3 regions of the Sphingobium sp. LSP13-1-1.1 genome follow, and region 3 is predicted to be linked to each of the others. Evidence: riboswitches for the same ligand, from Rfam matches in the RefSeq annotation. Region 3 holds a riboswitch; each other region holds the start of a gene.

Region 1 (6,597 bases), on a different contig from region 3:
CCGGTGGTCGATGCGATGTAGAGGACCAACCCATCTGGCCGGTCGAGCGTCACCTTCCACAATGGCCGATAGCGGTTAAACCCGCTGCCAACCGTCCATTGATCCCGCTCGATCAGATCCACGGCGGAGGCAGGCGCTTTGCCGAACGCGGCAGCGATGCCGCCAGCTTGGCGAGCCGTGACAGGAGCGATGGCGCGCCCGCTCATTGCCGCCGCCGCCCCGTCGTGCAGCCAGACGGGACCGTCCAACCCTTGTTGCAACACGGCGTCGGCCTGAACACTCCCATGGACCTGCTTCCAGTCGATGGGTGCCAATCCCGCCAGCCGCTCCTGCTGGGTCAGCGACGGGAAAGGCACATACATCATGACGATGCCCGACAGGAACCACATCGCCAGCAACAGGCATGTCACTATGCCCAGCCAGCGATGGGTCAGATACAGCCATCGCTTGCCGCGATGACGCCACCGGGCGCGTGCGTCAGAAATGAGCCGTCACCGAAATGTCGATGGAACGGGGGCGGCCCAATATCCACTGCTCGTCATTATAGGTGGTGGTCGCATAATCCTTGTCAAAGAGATTATAGACCCGCAGGTTCGCCGCGAGATTGGGGGTGAACGCATAGGTCAACCCCGCATCCACCACGGCATAGCCCGGCACCCGGTGGCTGTTGGCGTTGTCCGAGAAGCTCCGGCCGACATAGCGCAAACTGGCATTGGCCCGCAGCGCGTCAATGGGCGCCCAATAGACGGACAGGTTCGCCGCTACTTCAGGCACATTGGGTGGCGTGTTGCCGGTATAGCTGGTGCCGCCGCTGATGAAGTCATCGAAATTAGCGTCCAGCACTGTGCCATTCGCGTCGATGCCGAAGCGGTCGGTCAGTTGCAGCGTCACCGAAGCCTCCACACCCTTGGCGGACCGCTGGCCGATCTGTTCTATGGGACTAGTCGGCGTCTGTTGCGCTACCAGCTTCTTCTTGACGATACGATAGGCCGCCAGAGTGGCGCTGCCCTTGCCATCGAGGAACATGGCCTTGATGCCGCCCTCGACCTGATCGCCGGTCGCGTTGGTGAAGGCGAACTGGGTCGCATTGGTGGTGAAGGTGGTCAGCGTGCCGAGCGGATCGACGCCGGTCGAATATTGCCCATAGAGCGAGATGTTGGAGGTCGGCCTATAGACGCTGCCGATCCGCCAAGTGGTGTTGCGGAATTTCCGATTGGTCGCGCCATTGGGAAAGGCATTGACCTCGCTGGTGCTGCCGTCCGGGTTATTGACGATGTTCCAGCGTTGCACCTTGTCACGCTCGTGCCGGATGCCTGCGACCACCGAAAGCTGATCGGTCAGCGCCAGGCGGTCTTCGGCAAAGACGCTATATTCGTTGGTCCGCGTGCGATAGCGGGGCGCGATGCCCTGCGTGTCGTAGAACAGGCCCGGATCGAAGTCGAAGGGATCGACAGCATCCTCCTGTGGGTCCGATCCGAAATCATTGGAATAAGTGAGCTTGATGAGATTGGCGTCGAAGCCGACGACCAGATCGTTTTTCAGGCCCGCAATCGGCTTGCTGATGCGGATGGTTGCCTGATCGCCATATTGGGTCTGGTCATGGAAGATGCCCAGATTGTCCATTCGGTTGATCAGGCCGGCGTCGTCATTGTAGAAATAGCTCTCCAGATTTTTGAACAGACGCTTGCTGGTAAGGCGATAGGCGGCGTTGGAGAGGGTGATGCCTTCGGCCACCGTCCAGTCGGCGGTCAGCGTGGTCCGATTGTCGCGATAGTGCAGGCTGGCGTCCGCGACATTATAGTTGCGCCGCTGGTTGCCCTTCACCAACGCCCCGTCGATCAGTGGCGTGCCGAAATATTCCATCGGCCGCTGATTGCCATAGTCGTTGCGCAGGGTGAGCGTGAAGCTGTCGCTTGGCCGGAAGCGCAGCGCACCCGAGAGCGCGAGGCTCTTGGAATGGCCACGGTCGACATACCCGTCCGACGCCCGGTAGCTGGCGTCGATCCGGTAGGAGAGCATCTCGCCCAGCGGTCCACCGACACCTGCCGCCGCGCGCCAGCTATCCTGCGAGCCATATCCTGCTTCCGCGTCAAATTCGGTGCGTTCGGCATTGGGGGATCTGGTGATGATGTTCACCGCGCCGCCCAGCGCGCCCTGTCCGTAGAGCACGGAGGCGGGGCCGTTCAGCAATTCGATCCGCTCGACATTCCACGGGTCGGTGGGGAAGGTGATCGTGCCCGCAACCGGGAACAGCCGGACGCCATCAACCAGTTGCAGCACCGAACCCTGACCGGAAAAGCCGCGCAGCGACAGGGCCGTGCCGCCATTGCCCGGATTGGCGGAGGTGGTGACACCCGGTGCACGGGTTACGGCCGACATTATGTCCAGATCGCCGCGAGCGCGGATCGCGTCGCCATCAATCTGCGCGACGCTGGCTGGCGTTTCGAGCGCGGTCAGCCCCAGGCGCGATCCGGTTTCCGTCTCTTGGAGCAATGCTCCCGGCCGAACGCCCGACACGATGATTTCGGCTGAGCCATCCGCGGCGGTTTCCGCGCCGGCCTGCTGCGTCGTGGTGGCGGCCAGCCCGGTGGCCAGCCAAAATCCTACATTTTTCCATTCCATTGCATGTCTTCCCGGCGTCACGCGACATTCGGGTGGAGACGTGCCGCCAGCGACGGTCGGCGCACGTCAGCAGCCGGACGCCATAGAGCGACCGCCACGCGAACCGATGCGGCCTCCACCGCCCGTTCGTCGCTCAAACGGAAAGATACCGTGCCTTGGCCATCCCCTGGACCGGGCAAGAGCGACCAGACGCTGGCAGGTCTCCTGGCTCGCGGGTCATAGCTTGATGCACGGCCTTCCCAGACCTCGCAGGATTTAGCGTCCGGTCCAGTGGCTGCCTCCTCACACTGGAGGAAGCGATATGCATCGCGCTCGCCGCTTACAGTTGCAGGGACAGCCCCGGATTTGGATAGCCGGAGCCATCCTCACCGCGTTCCCTTTTAAGCCTCTTTCGAGGCACCGGCGCGATCATGCCTGGGACGACGAAGCCGTCGTCCCAGGCAGAGGTGCGTTAGCGGGAGGGTCAATGCTCCGCAAGAGCCTAATCTCACGCCGCCGCAAGACCGAGCCAAGGCGAGATGGCCGATATCCGCATGAGAACCAGGCGCTTAACCAGCGACAACAGGACACGGGATATCGCGAGCATGGGCCAGAACCCGGCTGAGTCCGTCGTACAGCCGGATGCCATGGTTGCTGATCCTGATTTTCGCCGTGCCGGGCTGCTAGCCGTCAATCAAGATTGCGGCGCTATCGCGACTGCCGAATGGTCAGACTCGGCATCAACCGAAATTCCGGCTTCCTTGCGCTCGGAATAGCGATCCACAAGTTGCGCCGCATGCGGTCGCATAAGTACCGTAAAGCGGACCAATTCCTCCATCACATCGACGATGCGCTCGTAGTAGCTCGACGCCCGCATCCGGCCGTCTTGGTCGAACTCCTTGTAAGCCATCGCCACCGACGACTGGTTGGGGATCGTGAACATCCGCATCCAGCGACCCAGCAGGCGCAGCGTGTTGACGGCATTGAACGACTGGGAGCCGCCGGACACCTGCATGACTGCAAGCGTCCGCCCTTGCGTCGGCCGCATCCCGCGAATCTGGAGCGGCAGGTGGTCGATCTGCGTCTTCATGATGCCGCTGATCTGGCCGTGCCGCTCCGGGCTGCACCAGACCATGCCTTCCGACCACAGCGCATGCTCGCGCAATTCATGCACCGCAGGGTGATCGTCTCCCGCCACCTGATCTGGCAGCGGCAGGTCGCTGGGATCGAAGATCCGCGTCTCAGCACCGAAATATTGCAGCAGGCGGGCGGCCTCTTCCACGGCGAGGCGAGAGAAGGAGCGCTCTCGCAGCGAGCCGTAGAGCAGGAGAAAGCGCGGAGGCGGTTGGTCCGGTCCGAGGCCAGTGGCGGGACGAGCCAGCGCAAAGGCCTTGTCCAAGGCAGGCAGATGATCGGGGGCGGTGAGTTCACGCAATCTCATGCGGCAATGGCTTTCTCATACCAGGGACGGGTTCGCTTTACCAAGGCGACGATCGACAGCATCACCGGCACTTCGACTAGCACGCCTACGACCGTTGCCAGCGCGGCGCCGGAGGTGAGCCCAAAGAGGCTGATGGCGGCGGCCACAGCCAGTTCGAAGAAGTTGGAGGCGCCGATCAGCGCCGAAGGGCCGGCGACGCACCACGCCACGCCGAAACGGCGGCTGAGCCAGTAGGCGATGCCGGCGTTGAGATAGACCTGAAACAGGATCGGCACAGCAATCAGCGCGATCACCAGCGGTTGCCGGATGATCTGCTCACCCTGGAAGCCGAACAGCAGCACCAGCGTCAGCAGCAGGCTGGCAAGGCTGATCGGGCTGATGGCGGACAGGAAATGCTGAAGTCCCTTCTCGCCGCCGCGAAGAAGCGCTCGGCGGAGCAGTTGGGAGATGATAACCGGGACGACGATGTAGAGCCCCACCGACAGCGCCAGTGTGTTCCACGGCACGGTGATTGATGCCACGCCCAACAGCAGGCCGACGAGCGGTGCGAAGGCAAAGATCATGATCAAGTCGTTCAGTGCCACCTGGCTCAATGTGTAGTTCGGCTCACCGTCGACAAGGTTCGACCAGACGAAGACCATTGCCGTGCATGGCGCTGCGGCCAGCAGGATCAGGCCCGCAATATAGGACGAGGATGCGCCTGCCGGCAGCATCGGGACGAACAAATAGCGGAGGAAGAACGTCCCGAGCAGCGCCATCGAGAATGGCTTGATCGCCCAGTTCACCACAAGGGTGACGCCGATGCCGCGCCAGTGTTGCCGAAGGCTATGCAGCGCGCCGAAATCGACCCGCAGCAGCATCGGGATGATCATCAACCAGATCAGCCCCGCAACGACGAGGTTGACGTTGGCGATCTCCAGCGCTGCGATGGTCTCGAAGGCGCTCGGGAGCAAATGGCCAAGACCGATCCCGATCGCGATGCACAGGGCCACCCACAGCGAGAGATAGCGTTCGAACAGCGACATGGTCGTCAGTCCTTCCCGGAAGCAGCCGGCGCGGTCGCGATGCCGCCGCCCAAGGGAAGCTGCATGTAAACCGTGTCGAGCCAGCGGCCTGCCTTCCAGCCCATGCCGGTGAGGCGACCGACATGCTCAAAACCGCAGGACGCGTGGAGCGCTACGGAGGCAGGTTCACCCCCGCCGATGACGGCGACCATCTGCCGGAAGCCATGGGCTTCAGCGGCCTTCAGCAAGGCCATGAGGAGCAGCTTGCCGATGCCGCTACCGCGCCTGTCGTGCGCCACGTAGATGCTGTTCTCGCAGGCATAAGCGTAGGCCGGCCGATCGCGGAACTGCGTGGCGTAGGCATAGCCCACGACCTCAGATCCATCGCAGGCAACAAGGAATGGCCAGTCTCGTCCGGTCAGCGTTCGTATCTTGGCTTCGGTCTCCTCTTCGGTCGGTGGCACGATTTCGTAGGTTGCCGTGCCGTGCAGGACGTGATGCGCGTAGATGGCGGCAATGGCACCGGCATCGCCGATCGTTGCGTCGCGAACCGAAAGGGTCATCGCCTCGTCGCTTCCACGACTTCGCCGTCTTCCTTGACAAATGGGCAGCGCTGCCCGGCCGGCAGCAGATCCAGGACTTCTTCGGAAGGCCGGCAGAGCTTCACACCCAGCGGAGACACCACCAGCGGACGGTTGATGAGGACGGGATGCTCCATCATCGCGTCGATCAGCGCGTCATCGGCCAGGCTTTCGTCGCCCAGGCCCAGTTCGGCAAAAGGCGTGCCTTTCTCGCGCAGCAGGGCGCGCGGGGTGATGCCGGCCCGATCCATGAGTTGCACCAGGAGCGCGCGGCTTGGCGGCGTCTTCAGATACTCGACCACATGGGGTTCGATGCCCGCATTGCGGATCATGGCCAGGGCATTGCGAGAGGTTCCGCAAAGCGGGTTATGGTAGATCACGATATCGGTCATCATTGCCTCTTCAGCAGCAGATAAGTTCGGCCAGCAGCGGCTCGCACAGTTCGGCGCGTCCCTGGCAGCAATCCTTGGCCAGATAGACCATCAGTCCGCGCAACGCGTCGAGATTGGCGCGCTGGATTTGTTGGCGGCCACGCTTCTCCGACAGTACCAGTCCAGCTTTCACCATGACGGCGAGGTGCGTTGAGAAGGTGCTCTGGGTCAGGCCGGAGGCCTCGACCAGCTCGCCGGTCGACAGGCCGTCAGGCTCATGTCGGATCAGCAGCCGAAACGCATCAAGACGCGTGGGATGGCCAAGAGCCGAGAGGACCGAAAGTGCTTCGCTGGTGTCCATGCATCGTAATTATCCGATGCATTTGGCCTCGTCAAGGATGCATCGAATATTTCCGATCAGTTCCCCAATTATCCGGTCAGTGACAGTATGGATCAGCCTCAAAATTGAAGGCGCATTCTGGAATCGGCTAATTCTGGGCAACCGAATTGCAAAAGCGGACCGACCGGACCTGGGAACGGAAAATCAGGAACTGGAGCAACTTGCGGAATTTGCCCTCGTCGGACGCGGGCGATTGCTG
Region 2 (6,597 bases), on a different contig from region 3:
GCGCTGCGGCGGCGAGCGGCCATGCCTCGCTCACCCTGCGCGGCGTGGCGCGGGGGCTGACGCTGGTCACCGCGCATCTGAAGGCGGGCGAACCGCTGAAGCTGGATTGGGAAGCGCTGGCCCGTCCGGGCGGCACGATCGGCATCTATATGGGCCGGGCCGCGGCGGGCGAGATCAGCCATTGCCTGATCGCCGCCGGGCGCGATCCCGAAACGCCGGTGATGGTGGCGGTCAATGTCTCCCTGCCGACGGAACGGCTGATCCGGGGCAAGCTGTCGGCTCTGGCCTTCCTGGTGCGGACGATCAGCGACGAAGACCCGACGCTTCTGCTGATCGGGGAGGCGGTGGCCGGGACGCATGCGCCGGTGGAGACCATGGCGGCTGTAGCCCTGACCAAATAATGCTGACCAAATAATGACCCGCGAAGCCGGGATTCCCGTTCAAAGCCGGAACGGGATGCTTTCGCGGCTTGCCTCGTTCAGGTGCCTTGGCGGAAGCACTCCATTCATCGACTGTCCTTTGCCAGAGCCTGCAGATCCTCCGGCCGGTTGATGTTGGGCAGCACGAATTCGGGCCGGTCGACGATCCGGGCGCCGACCCGCTCCAGCCAGCCCCGGATCGATCTGTTATTGTCCTCCGCCAGATGGGCATCCAGTTCGCCCGCCAGCGAAGCGGGCCAGAATCCGGCCAGTTGCTGCCCCTTGAGGATGGCGGGTTCAGGGCCGATCAGGGCCAGCGCCAGGCCGTCCGGATAGGCGGGCACGTCGCACCCGGTCGTCAGCACGGCGTCATAACCCTGCGCCAGGGCATGATGCAGCGCCGCGTTGAGGCCGCCCAACGGCCCCATGTCCGCGGCGGGCCGATCCGCCAGCCCGATCATGCCCTCCACCTGCCGGCCGCATACCACGACGGTTTCGACATGGCGGCCGAGAGCCTCCACCGCATGCTCCAGCAGGGTGCGCCCCTCCAGCATCGCCTGCGCCTTGTCGCTGCCGAACCGGCTGGACCGCCCGCCAGCCAGCACCGCCCCCATCAGCCGCATCATGCGCCGCCGCCTATGATCCGGGCATAGCTGTCGGGATCGACATTGCTGCCTGAAAGCACCACGACGCCGGCCCCTTCGGCAGGCGGAGCAATTCCGGCCAGCATGGCCGCCAGCGATGCGGCTCCGCCCGGCTCGACCACCAGCTTGAGCACGGAAAAGGCAAAGCGCATCGCGTCGCGCACCTGATCGTCGCTCACCGCCAGGCCCCCGGACAACAGCGCCTGGTTGATGGGAAAGGTCAGCGCTCCCGGCGTGGGAGACAGCAGTGCGTCGCAGATCGACCGCGCATCGGGCGACACGCTTTCCCGCTTGCCGCTGGCCAGGGACCGCGCCGTATCGTCGAACGCTTCCGGTTCCACCGCATGGATGTTGACCTCGGGCATGCGCGCCTTCACCGCCGTCGCGATCCCCGACACCATGCCGCCGCCGCCGCAATTGACCAGGATCTGGCCGATCTTCGCGCCAGCTTCGGCGGCCTGCTCCATGATCTCCAGCCCGATCGTGCCCTGGCCCGCCATGATGAAGGGATCGTCGAAGGACGGCACCAGCACCGCGCCCCTCTCGGTCGCCAGCCGCGTGGCGATCTCCTCCCGGTTATCGGTGAAGCGGTCATAGGCAACGACTTCGGCGCCCAGTGCCCGCGTGTTCGCCGTCTTGATCGCGGGCGCGTCGGCCGGCATCACGATCGTCGCCGCGATCCCCAGCAAGCGCGCCGCAAAGGCGACGCCCTGGGCATGATTGCCCGATGACCAGGCGACGACGCCTGCCTTTCGCTCCCCGGCGTCCAGCCGGGCCAGCCGGTTGTAGGCACCGCGGAACTTGAACGATCCGCTGTGCTGCGCGCCCTCGAACTTCACCAGCACCCGCCGGCCGCAGCGGGCGTTGAGCGCCGCATTTTCCAGCAGGGGGGTGCGGATGGCGGCGGGGGCGATGACCCGCGCCGCATCCTCGACATCGGCGGCGTTGATGGCGAACGACATGCAATCTCCTTCTGCGGCTGCCCCTTGGCATGGCCGCCGCTTTCCCTTATGGCGCCCGGCGCGGGCAGGGCAAAGCCCCTGCGCGCAAGGAAGATCGCGCCGGTGCCCGGAAGGGCTGAAAACGGGAATGCGGTGCGGACGGGAAGCCGTCCCAATCCGCGGCTGTCCCTGCAACTGTAAGCGGTGAGCGCGATGCACTTCGGCCCCCAGGGCCGGCCACTGGACGCAAGTCCGGGAAGGCGTGCATCGCCGCATTGACCCGCGAGCCAGGAGACCTGCCGGCGCATGGTCGCTCTTGCCTTGGTCCAGGGTATGGCCACGGCACGGTGTTCTCCGTCTGAGCGACGAAGCGGCGCGGGGCCGCATCGGTGTGGGGGAGGGCGCGGGCGCCAGCCATTTTCCCCTGTCCGGCCGCATGAGCGGATGCCCTGCGCCATGTTGCATCGCGCTCAGGGGGAAGACAGACATGTTGAGGATTTCCGTTTCCATCGCCGCCTTGCTCGCGGCCGCACCTGCGCTGGCGGAGGATGAGATCATCGTCACCGCGCTGGGCATCGAACAGCCGCGCGACGAGGTCGGCCAGGCCGTCACCGTGATCGACGCCGACACCATCCGGACCCGCCAGAGCGTCAGCGTGGTCGACCTGCTGGCTACCACGCCGGGGGTGCGCTTCAACCGCAGCGGCAGCCTGGGCGGCGTGACCGGGGTTTCGCTGCGCGGCGCGGAAACGACGCAGACGCTGGTGCTGATCGACGGGGTCAAGGTCAACGACCCCAGCGGCATCGGCGACATGTACGATTTCGGCAATCTGCTGACCGGCAATATCCAGCGGATCGAGATTTTGCGCGGCTCCAACTCGATCGTCTACGGCAGCCAGGCGATCGGCGGCGTCGTCAACGTCATGACCGGAACGCCCGGCACCGGCTTTGCCGGCAATGCCTCCGTCGATTACGGCTACAGCAATACGCTGAACGCGAAGGCGGACGTTTCGGGCGGCAGCGGCATCGCGTCGGGCGGCGTCGGCATCGCCTATTTCAACACCGACGGCATTTCCTCCGCCGCCAGCGGCACCGAAAGGGACGGCTATGAGAATATCGCCGCCAATGCCAGGCTGAAGCTGTCCTTCACCGATACCCTCAACCTCGACCTGCGCGGCTATTATATCCATGCCGACCTGGATACCGACAATGGCGTGGTGGACAGCACCACGGACTCCTCGAAATCGGATCAATATGTCGGCTATGCGGGCCTCAACCTTGCGTTGCTCGACGGCAGGCTCACCAATCGGGCGGCCGTCACCTGGTTCCGCATCGACCGCGACTATACGTCCGCTTTCGGGCCTTATGCCTATTCCGGCACCAATTTGCGCTTCGAATATGAAGGGATCTACCAGCCGGTGGATCAGGCGAAGCTGGTCTTCGGCTATGAACATGAGCGGCCCGACTATGATTTTTCCGGCTTCGGTTCCACCGAACGCCACAAGGCCGATATCGACAGCGTCTATGCGCTGGCCGTCGTCAAGCCCCTTGCCGGCCTGTCGCTGACCGGCGGCGTGCGGCATGACGATCACAGCCAGTTCGGCGGCGCGACGACCTTCGGCGCCAACGCCAACTACACGCCCAATGCCGGCGCGACCAATATCCGCATGAGCTATGGCGAGGGGTTCAAGGCGCCGTCGCTCTACCAGCTTTACGGCGCCGATGTCGGCAATGCCGGCCTGCGTCCCGAGCGGTCGAAAAGCTACGATATCGGTTTTGACCAGAGGCTCGACGGCGACCGGGCGATCCTCTCCGTCACGGCGTTCCGCCGCGATACCAGAAACCAGATCAACTATGATTATTCGATCGGCCTCTATGGCGGGTATAATAATCTCGACCGCACCCGCGCCAAGGGGGTGGAGGCGATGCTGACGCTGAGGCCGGTCGATGCGCTGACCGTCACGGCCGCCTACAGCCATGTCGATGCGCGCGACCGCAGTAGCGGCGCCCGGCTGCCCCGCCGCGCCCCCGACGCGGTCAGCGTTTCGGCGGATTATGTCTGGCCCTTCGGCCTGTCGACCGGCGCCACCGTGACGATGGTGGGCGACAGCTTCAACGACGCGACCAATCTGGTACGGCTGGACGGCTATGCGATAGCGAACATCCGGGCGTCTTTCCCGATCATGGAGAAGCTGGAAATCTATGGCCGCATCGACAATGTCACCGATGCGAAATACGCCACGGTCTATGGCTATGGCACCTATGGGCGATCGGCCTTCGGCGGCGTGCGTGTGCGCTTCTGACGGCTTATGGGCGTGGCGCGGCGTTGATCTGCGCCGCGCCCCTGCGCGCTGCGCCGTCAAGCTGCGCCGTGATGCTCCTTGCGGCGTCGACATAGGCGGGGCCGCCGCACACCGTCCACGCCTGCGGCACGCGGATGCGCGGAATGGCGCGCAATATCGGATGGTGCAGCATCTCCGTCCCCTGATCGACCACCTTCTCGCTCCCCGCCTCGACGATCAGCCAGTCCGGGTGGGCGGCGATCATCTCCTCCAGCGAAAGCTGCGACAGTGCCGGCTTGCCCAGCCTGGTCGCCAGGTTGACCAGGCCCACGCGCCGCATCAGGTCGTCGACCAGCGTGCCGGTGCCGGTCATATAGCCGCGCCGCTGATAATAGGCGGCGACGCCGCGATGCTTCGGATGGGGCAGGGCGGCAAGAGCCCGGTCCATGCGGGCGATCATCGCCTCGCCCCGTTCGGGATGGCCGACCGCCGCCGCCACCTGCCGGATCTGCGCCAGGATCATCGCATAGCTGTCCGCGCTCGCCAGTGCCAGGGTCCGCCATCGGCCCGGTGGCGCGCCGACCACGTTGTCGCCCGCCGGAAAGCCGATCAGCAGGTCCGGGCGAAGCGCCAACACTTCCTCGGAAGGGCGCTTGAGGGTACGGAAGGCGCGGGCCTTGCCGACCGCCGCCGACAGTTCTGGGTCATGTCCATAGGGGCTGAGCGCTGCGATCTGCGCCGGATCGGCCAGCGCGAGCACATATTGGTCGGCGCAGGTGTTGAGCGACACGATGCGTTTCGGCGGAACCGGCGCGGCGCCGGTCAGCGAAAGGGCGCAAAATGCGGCAAGGATCATTCTTCTGCGCACCCTGTGGCCCCTGTGCTGCGCCCCAACAAATCGTGCCTCGACACACTCCCTCGCGGGAATAGGGAGCGCCTGGACAGATGCTGTAGCAAGCAGGGAGGAACGCGCAAGCCATGAGCGCCCGCCGCCACCCGTTGCTCATCCCCGCGCTGATCGTATCGGCCCTGCTTGCCGCGCTGGCTTCCCTCGCTCTTGGCGCCGTTCCGCTTTCTCCGGCCCGCGTCCTTGCTGTCCTCGGCGGTGGCGGCGACGACGTCGCCCGCGCCATCCTTCTCGACCTGCGCCTGCCCCGCATGCTGCTGGGCCTGATCGTCGGCGCGATGCTCGGCCTCGCGGGTGCTGCGCTCCAGGGTTATCTGCGCAACCCGCTGGCCGAACCCTCGGTCTTGGGGGCGTCCAACTGCGCCGCGCTCGGCGCTGTCGGCGCGCTCTATTTCGGGCTGGCGCAGGCGCATCCGCTGGCGCTTCCCGCGCTCGCCATCATGACCGGCCTGATCGGCATTGGCGCGCTGTTCCTGCTCGCCGGCCCGGCGGAAAGTCCGCTCACGCTCATCCTCGCCGGCATCGCCATCGCGACGCTCGCGGGGGCGGGGATCAGCCTGTCGCTCAACCTGTCGCCCAACCCCTTCGCCGCGATGGAGATCATGAGCTGGCTGATGGGCAGCCTGGAAAACCGTGCCTATGGCCATGTCTGGATCGCGCTGCCCTGCGTCGCCATGGGCGCGGCGCTGCTGCTTGGCGACGGGCGGACGCTGGACGCGCTGACGCTGGGCGAGGATGGGGCGCAGGCGCTTGGCATCGATCTTCGCTGGGCGCGCATCCGCCTGATGCTGGGCGTCGCCATAGGCGTCGGCGGCGCCGTGGCGGTGTCGGGGGCGATAGGCTTTGTCGGCCTGATCGTGCCGCATCTGGTCCGACCGCTGACCGACCGCTCGCCCTCCGCCATTCTGCTGCCCTCGATGCTGGGCGGCGCGGTGCTGCTGACGCTGGCGGACATCGGCGTGCGGCTGATCCCTACCAGCAGCGAACTCAAGCTGGGGGTGCTGACGGCGTTGCTGGGCGTTCCCGTGTTCCTGATGCACCTGATGCGGGAGCGGCGGCTATGGTGACGATCCGCGCGCAGGGACTTTCCGTCAGGCTGGGCCGGCATCCGGCGGTGAACGGCGCCGACCTCCTGCTGGAGCCGGGGGAGCTGGTGGGCATCATCGGGCCCAATGGCGCTGGCAAATCCACCCTGATCCGGGCGCTGCTGGGGCTGGTCGGGCGGTCGGGCGGGACAGTCCTGATCGACGGCGACGACAGCGCGCGGCTCAGCCGGCGGGAGATCGCCCGGCGCATCGCCTATCTGCCGCAAGGACAGACGCTGCACTGGCCGCTGGCGGTGGAGCGGCTGGTGGCGCTGGGTCGATTGCCGCATCTGGGGCCGCTGTCGCGCCTTTCCGCGCAG
Region 3 (6,597 bases):
GCTGGAAATAGATCTTGATGACGCCGATACCCTGAAGCGACTGGCTCTCGATATGGTCGATATCATTGACCGTCGTCGTCAGCACCCGCTCATAGGGATTGACGATGCGGTTCGCCATGTCCTCCGGCGACAGGCCCGCATATTGCCAGGCAACGGCCACCACCGGGATGCGGATGTTGGGGAAGATGTCGACCGGGGTGCGCACGGCCGCCAGAACCCCGCCGATCGCGATCAGGATTGCCATTACGATGAAGGTCAGCGGACGATGTAGGGCAACCTTGACGATATCGATCATTCACGACTCCACGCAAGCGCCGCCAGGTGATCCCCGCCGCACATGAAACGCGACCTCTCCGAATATATTTTCGCCTTCTGGGACCAGGGACGAACAGCGCCAGGAAATGCGCATATCTTTTTTCGCATTTTCAGGCGATTGTCGATGACCGGCCTGCCTGACAAAGCGCCCAAGAATGCGACGACATCCCCGACCATGGCGGAGTGCTGCGGCAATGAGGGGGCATAGCCCGCGCACCTCCGCCCGACGGTCATGGGACACCGCCGCATTCGGAAACGCCCATGCGCCCTTGGACATTCCACGTCTAATATATAATATGGCATGATCGATATCTTTGACGACATGATATATGGACCTGCGCCACCTTCGTTATTTCCTGTGCGTCGCTGAAGAGATGCATTTTGGCCGCGCCGCGCTTCGCCTTGGCATATCCCAGCCGCCGCTCAGCCAGCAAATCCGCGCCCTGGAGGAGGAGCTTGGCGTCCGCCTGTTCGATCGCACCAGCCGCAAGGTGCGCCTGACGGAAGCCGGCCGGCTGTTCGAGCCGGAAGCCCGCAGGACGCTTGCCCAGGCCGACCGCGCCGCACAGATCGCGCGCATGGCGCAGCGTGCGGAGATCGGGCGGCTGGGGCTGGGTTTCACTACGTCCGGACCCTTCGTGCCGCCGATCGCGCGCGCACTCTACCGCTTCCGCAAAGCCCATCCCGACGTCGAACTGATCCTGCGCGAACAGGGCCGGGACGAACAGATAGAGGGGGTCGCCAGCCGTCAGCTCGATCTTGGAATCTTGCGTGATTTCACGGCATTGACGCTGCCTGATGGCTTGCTGTCGCAATGCCTGCTCAAGGAAGAGATGGTGCTGGCGCTGCGCGCGGATCATCCGCTGGCGCTGAGGGCGGACCCTCCCCGGATTGCCGACCTTTTCGATGAACCGCTGGTCCTGTACGGCGCACCCAATGGCACCGGCTTCACGGAACATTTCCGGGCCCTTTGCACGGAGGCTGGCTTCGTCCCCAAAATCTCCCATGAAGCCCGCAGCCTGGCCACTCTGCTGGGCCTGGTTTCGGCGGGGTTCGGGCCTACGGTCATACCCTTGTCAATGGCGCGGCTGCACCTTGACAATGTGGTCAACCGCCCGTTCGACTTGCCGGTCATGAGTTCACTCTGGCTGATCCACGATCGGGAACTGTCGCCCACCGGCCTGGCGTTCCTCGACACCCTGCTCGAAGAATGCCGGTCGACCGGAATCACTTCCAGCGACAGCCGATGCGCCACCCCGCCATGACGGGGTTCATCGCCCAATGCTTCATCAGGGAACGACCGCTGATGAAGCATTGGGCGATGACGCCGCCCCTTCCCATTTCTTTTCCCAGCCTCTATGCACGGCCGTGAAGACCGGTTTCGGTTGGTCTTCATGATCGCGCCGGTGCCCTCGCAAGGGGCTTAATAGGGAATGCGGTGATGAATCCGCAGCTGTCCCTGCAACTGTAAGCGGTGAGCGAGACGCATAGCGATCCTCCGGAACACCGGATGATCAGCCACTGGGCCGGACGCTAAACCATGCGAGGCCTGGGAAGGCCATGCGCCGAGCCGTGACCCGCAAGCCAGGAAACCTGCCTGCGTCTGGTCGCTCTTGCCTTGGTCCAGGGGATGGCCGCGGCACGGTCCTCCGTCTGAGCGACGCTTCTCGCAGCGGGAGCTGCTGTCCGCATGCCGGGCGCAAGAGCGTCCGCCCGGCATGAAGGCGGTTTCCGTCCGGTTTCGCAGACGCCGACGGGATACCGTCCGATGACCATTTCCTCCGATGCGCCAGCATCGATGCAGGCGCCTCCTGGCGGCCTGCGTCGCCGCGCCACCGGCATGTTCGCCGGTCTCATCGCCGCCAATCTGGCCGCCTGGATCGCGGCCTTCACCATCTTCGCGGGCGATCCCGTCATGCTCGGCACGGCGGTGCTTGCCTGGAGCCTGGGCCTGCGCCATGCCGTCGACGCCGATCATATCGCCGCCATCGACAACGTGACCCGCAAGCTGATGCAGGACGGCCAGCGGCCCCTTACGGTCGGCTTCTGGTTCGCCATCGGCCATAGCGGCATCGTGCTGATCGCCGCTGTCCTCATCGCTTTCGCCGCCAATGCTCTCAGCCGCGTCGAAGCCGCAGGAGCCATTGGCGGCACCATTGCGACGCTGGTGTCCGCGACCTTCCTCCTTGCCATTGCGGCGATGAATCTGGTCATCCTCCAATCCGTGCTGAAGACCTTCAATCATGTTCGAAGGGGTGGCGCCTATGTCGATGAAGATATGGACATTCTCCTGAGCAATCGGGGTCTCCTGTCGCGCCTTTTCCGCCCGCTTTTCCGGCTGGTGACGCGAAGCTGGCACATGGCGCCGCTCGGCTTTCTTTTCGGTCTGGGCTTCGATACCGCGACAGAGGTCGCCATTCTGGGGCTTTCCGCCGGCCAGGCCGCCAGCGGCCTTTCCATTGCGACCGTCCTTATCTTTCCCCTGCTCTTTGCGGCGGGGATGGCGTTGATCGACACCACGGACGGCGCGCTGATGATGGGCGCCTATCAGTGGGCGTTCGTGAAACCGATCCGCAAGCTCTACTATAATATCACCATAACGCTGATGTCGGCGCTGGTCGCGCTGCTGATCGGCGGGATCGAGGCGGCGGCGCTGCTCGGCGACAAGCTCGGCCTCAGCGGCGGCATCTGGACCCTCGCCGCCGATTTGGGCGCCCATTTCAACAGCCTCGGTTTCATCATCATCGGCCTGTTCGCCGCCTGCTGGCTGGCGAGTTGGGCCTTCTATCGCTGGAAGGGCTTCGACGAGATCGAACTCATCCCCGCCGCTAGCCGCCAACCGCAAGGAAATCCCGCATGAAAAAGGTATCTGCAACCGTCATCACCGGCTTTCTGGGCGCCGGCAAGACCACGCTGATCCGTCACCTCATCCAGCATGCCGGCGGCCGCCGCCTCGCCCTTATCATCAACGAATTCGGGGATGTGGGCGTCGATGGCGCGCTGGTTCAGGGGTGCGGCGACGCAGCCTGCCCGGATGACGACATCATCGAACTGGCCAATGGCTGCATCTGCTGCACCGTGGCCGACGATTTCCTGCCGACCATGCAAAAACTGCTCGATCGCCCTGTCCCGCCTGATCACATCATCATAGAGACCAGCGGCTTGGCCCTACCCAAGCCGCTGGTGAAGGCGTTCCAATGGCCCGACATCCGGACGCGGGCCACGGTTGACGGGGTCATTGCCCTGATAGATGCCGACGCGCTGGCCGCCGGCCGCTTCGCCCATGACGAAGCGGCGCTCGCGGCTGCCCGCGCCGCCGACCCGACGCTGGATCATGACAGCCCGATCGAGGAACTGTTCGAGGATCAACTCGCCTGTGCCGACCTCGTCCTGCTCAACAAGACCGACTTGGTGGAGCCAGATCGCCTGGCGGTGCTGGAGCAGGAGCTGGCCCGGGAAATCCGACCCGGCGTCCGCATCCTCCGCACCGCCAGAGGAGAGATTGACCCCGCCATCCTGCTCGGTCTCGACGCGGGCGTGGAGGACCAGATCGATGCCCGCCCCTCCCACCATGACGATGAGGAGGATCATGACCATGACGATTTTGACAGCTTCGTCGTGGATCTGGGCGAACTTGCTGGGCCAGAGCCGTTGCTGACGGCGCTCGCGCAGAGCATTGCCGCCCATGACATATTGCGGGTCAAGGGCTTCCTCGCCATTGAGGGGCGCCCGGCACGCCTGGTTCTTCAGGCGGTCGGTCCGCGCATCCAGCATCATTATGACCGGCACTGGCAGGCCGGCGAGCCGCGCCGGTCCCGGCTGGTGGTGATTGGCCAGCGCGGCATGGACCGCGCCGCGATAGCGGCCGGACTGAGCGCCCAGATGGCGACCGCTTGAATGCATCTGCTGACCGCCACGCCCGGCACCGTCTCCAATGGCGACGAAGCCATAGACCTCGGCCAGTCACCGGGGGATATCGTGCTGCTGACCGTGGCGGACAGCGAACTGGCCTGTTTCGCCAGCGCAGCCCATGCGCTCACGCAGGAACTGGGGGAAGGCGCGCCGCGCATCCGGCTCGCCAACCTTCTCCAGCTCAAACATCCCTATTCGGTCGACATGTATGTCGAGAAGGTCGTGGCCCATGCCAAATTCGTCTGCATCATCTTGCTAGGGGGTAAGAGCTATTGGCCATATGGCATTGATGAGATTTCAAATATCGCGCGGGAGAAAGGCATTGCCTTCGCCGCCATCGCGGATGATCGGGAAGATGATCCCGAATTGCGCGCCGCTTCGACCGTCGGCCCGGAAAGCTGCGGTCTGCTGCGCGACTATCTGAGGCAGGGCGGCATAGCCAATGCCATCGCTTTCCTGCGAAAGGCCGCTGATCTTGCCGGCTTCGACGCGGGCGCTGCCGATGCGCCCGTCCCGGTGGCCGATGCGGGCCTTTATCTGCCTGGTCACGATCGCCCGACCCTGGATCAGGTCAAGGCCCGATGGCAGGCCGGTCGGCCCACCGCCCTTTTCCTCTTCTACCGTGCCCTGCTGATCGCCGGTACGCTGGATGCGGTGGACCGCATGATCGCGGGACTGGAGGCCGCCGGCCTTAATGTCCTTCCTGTCCATGTCCGTGCCTTGCGCGAACCATTTGCCAGGGATTTCCTGCGCCATCTGATGGCGGGAACCCCGCCGGACGTCATCCTCAACGCCACCGCCTTTGCCGCCAGCGCGCCGGGAGAGCCGCGCACGCCCTCGATCCTTGAGCAGGCGGACTGCGCCATCCTCCAGACGATCTTCGCCAGCGCGGAGCATGACAATTGGGAGGCCAGCGCGCGGGGATTGGGCCCTCGCGATCTTGCGATGCATATCGCCCTGCCCGAAGTGGACGGTCGTCTCTTCACGCGCGCCGTCGCCTTCAAGGCTGTGGCGCGGTTTGACGAGCTTACGGAATGCAGCATCGTGACACCCCATATTCTGGAAAACCGTGTCAGCTTCGTTGCACAACTTACTGCAAACTGGTCAAAACTCAGAAAGTTACCAGCCAATGAGCGCCGGGTCGCGATGGTTCTGGCCAACTACCCCAACAGCGACGCCCGCATCGGCAACGGCGTCGGGCTGGACACGCCCGCAAGCGCCGCCGCCATTTTGAAGGCTCTGTCGGAGGCGGGCTACCAGACGGGCACTGCTCCCACCGACGGCACCGCACTGATGCACCTCATGACCGGCGCAGTCACCAATACCTCTCCGGATCGCCCCGGCGAGGTCAGCCTGCCGCTCGACGCCTATCAGGTGGCCTTCGCCTCGCTACCCAAAGCGGCGCGTAATGCGGTCCAGGACCGCTGGGGCCCACCCGAAGCCGATCCCTTTTTCCGCGACGGCGCCTTCCACCTGCCGGCGCACCGTTTCGGCAACATCGTCGTCGCCGTCCAGCCTTCGCGCGGCTATCATATCGATCCCAGGAACAGCTATCACGACCCGGCGCTGCCGCCGCCCCATGCCTATCTCGCCTTCCATATCTGGCTGGCCGACGCGTTTGGAGCGCATGCCGTCGTTCATGTCGGCAAGCATGGCAATCTCGAATGGCTGCCGGGGAAGGCCGTCGCCCTGTCGGAAAGCTGTTTCCCGGAAATCTGCGCCGGACCGATTCCGCAAATCTACCCCTTCATCGTCAACGACCCCGGCGAAGGCACCCAGGCGAAGCGCCGCATCGGCGCGTGCATCGTCGACCATCTGACGCCGCCGCTGACGCGCGCCGAAAGCTATGGTCCGCTCAAGGAGCTGGAGGCGCTGGTCGATGAATATTATCTTGCCGCCGGCATGGACCCCCGCCGGCTGGAAACGCTGCGCAAGGACATATTGGCGCTCGCCGCCGCGCAGGGACTGGACAGGGATGCAGGCGCGCGAGGAAGCGGAGACGAGGCCTTAGCAGCAATCGATAACTATCTGTGTGAACTCAAGGAAATGCAGATCCGTGATGGACTGCATGTCTTCACGCAGAGCCCGGAAGGCCGTCTCCGCCGGGATCTCCTCATCGCCCTCGCCCGCTGTCCCAGAGGGATGGAGGAAGGCCAGCAATCGCTGCTGCGCGCGCTGGCCGATGATCTGGCGCTGGATTTCGATCCCCTGGATTGCGTGATGGGCGAGGCATGGACCGGCGCCCGCCCGGTCGCCCTGGAGGCTGTCGCGAAGGCCCCCTGGCGCACCAGGGGCGACACGGTCGAACGGCTGGAACTCTTTGCCATCGACCTGGTGGACCATCTGTCCCGCGAACAGGGGCATGACGGC

What was found. A riboswitch is a leader RNA that binds a small molecule or an ion and turns the genes downstream of it on or off. The one in region 3 is predicted to bind cobalamin.
Region 1: it holds a riboswitch for cobalamin, as region 3 does, so the genes downstream of both, MRBLSP13_RS06895 (TonB-dependent receptor) here and MRBLSP13_RS00460 (HoxN/HupN/NixA family nickel/cobalt transporter) in region 3, are expected to answer to the same signal.
Region 2: it holds a riboswitch for cobalamin, as region 3 does, so the genes downstream of both, MRBLSP13_RS22000 (TonB-dependent receptor plug domain-containing protein) here and MRBLSP13_RS00460 (HoxN/HupN/NixA family nickel/cobalt transporter) in region 3, are expected to answer to the same signal.

What each region holds. Positions count from the first base shown of each region.
Region 1 is NZ_JBEGHU010000009.1:45,987-52,583, forward strand. Features, by position in the region: gene MRBLSP13_RS06890 (hypothetical protein) at 1-410, opposite strand, end outside; gene MRBLSP13_RS06895 (TonB-dependent receptor) at 478-2,622, opposite strand; cobalamin riboswitch at 2,800-3,041, opposite strand; gene arsH (arsenical resistance protein ArsH) at 3,296-4,042, opposite strand; gene arsB (ACR3 family arsenite efflux transporter) at 4,039-5,067, opposite strand; gene MRBLSP13_RS06910 (GNAT family N-acetyltransferase) at 5,073-5,609, opposite strand; gene arsC (arsenate reductase (glutaredoxin)) at 5,606-6,019, opposite strand; gene MRBLSP13_RS06920 (ArsR/SmtB family transcription factor) at 6,030-6,359, opposite strand.
Region 2 is NZ_JBEGHU010000089.1:83,792-90,388, forward strand. Features, by position in the region: gene cobA (uroporphyrinogen-III C-methyltransferase) at 1-401, shown strand, start outside; gene mobA (molybdenum cofactor guanylyltransferase) at 506-1,042, opposite strand; gene MRBLSP13_RS21995 (threonine ammonia-lyase) at 1,042-2,025, opposite strand; cobalamin riboswitch at 2,109-2,322, shown strand; gene MRBLSP13_RS22000 (TonB-dependent receptor plug domain-containing protein) at 2,492-4,306, shown strand; gene MRBLSP13_RS22005 (ABC transporter substrate-binding protein) at 4,311-5,141, opposite strand; gene MRBLSP13_RS22010 (FecCD family ABC transporter permease) at 5,264-6,259, shown strand; gene MRBLSP13_RS22015 (ABC transporter ATP-binding protein) at 6,253-6,597, shown strand, end outside.
Region 3 is NZ_JBEGHU010000001.1:101,008-107,604, reverse strand. Features, by position in the region: gene MRBLSP13_RS00470 (efflux RND transporter permease subunit) at 1-295, opposite strand, end outside; gene MRBLSP13_RS00465 (LysR substrate-binding domain-containing protein) at 645-1,580, shown strand; cobalamin riboswitch at 1,703-1,930, shown strand; gene MRBLSP13_RS00460 (HoxN/HupN/NixA family nickel/cobalt transporter) at 2,084-3,175, shown strand; gene cobW (cobalamin biosynthesis protein CobW) at 3,172-4,212, shown strand; gene cobN (cobaltochelatase subunit CobN) at 4,213-6,597, shown strand, end outside.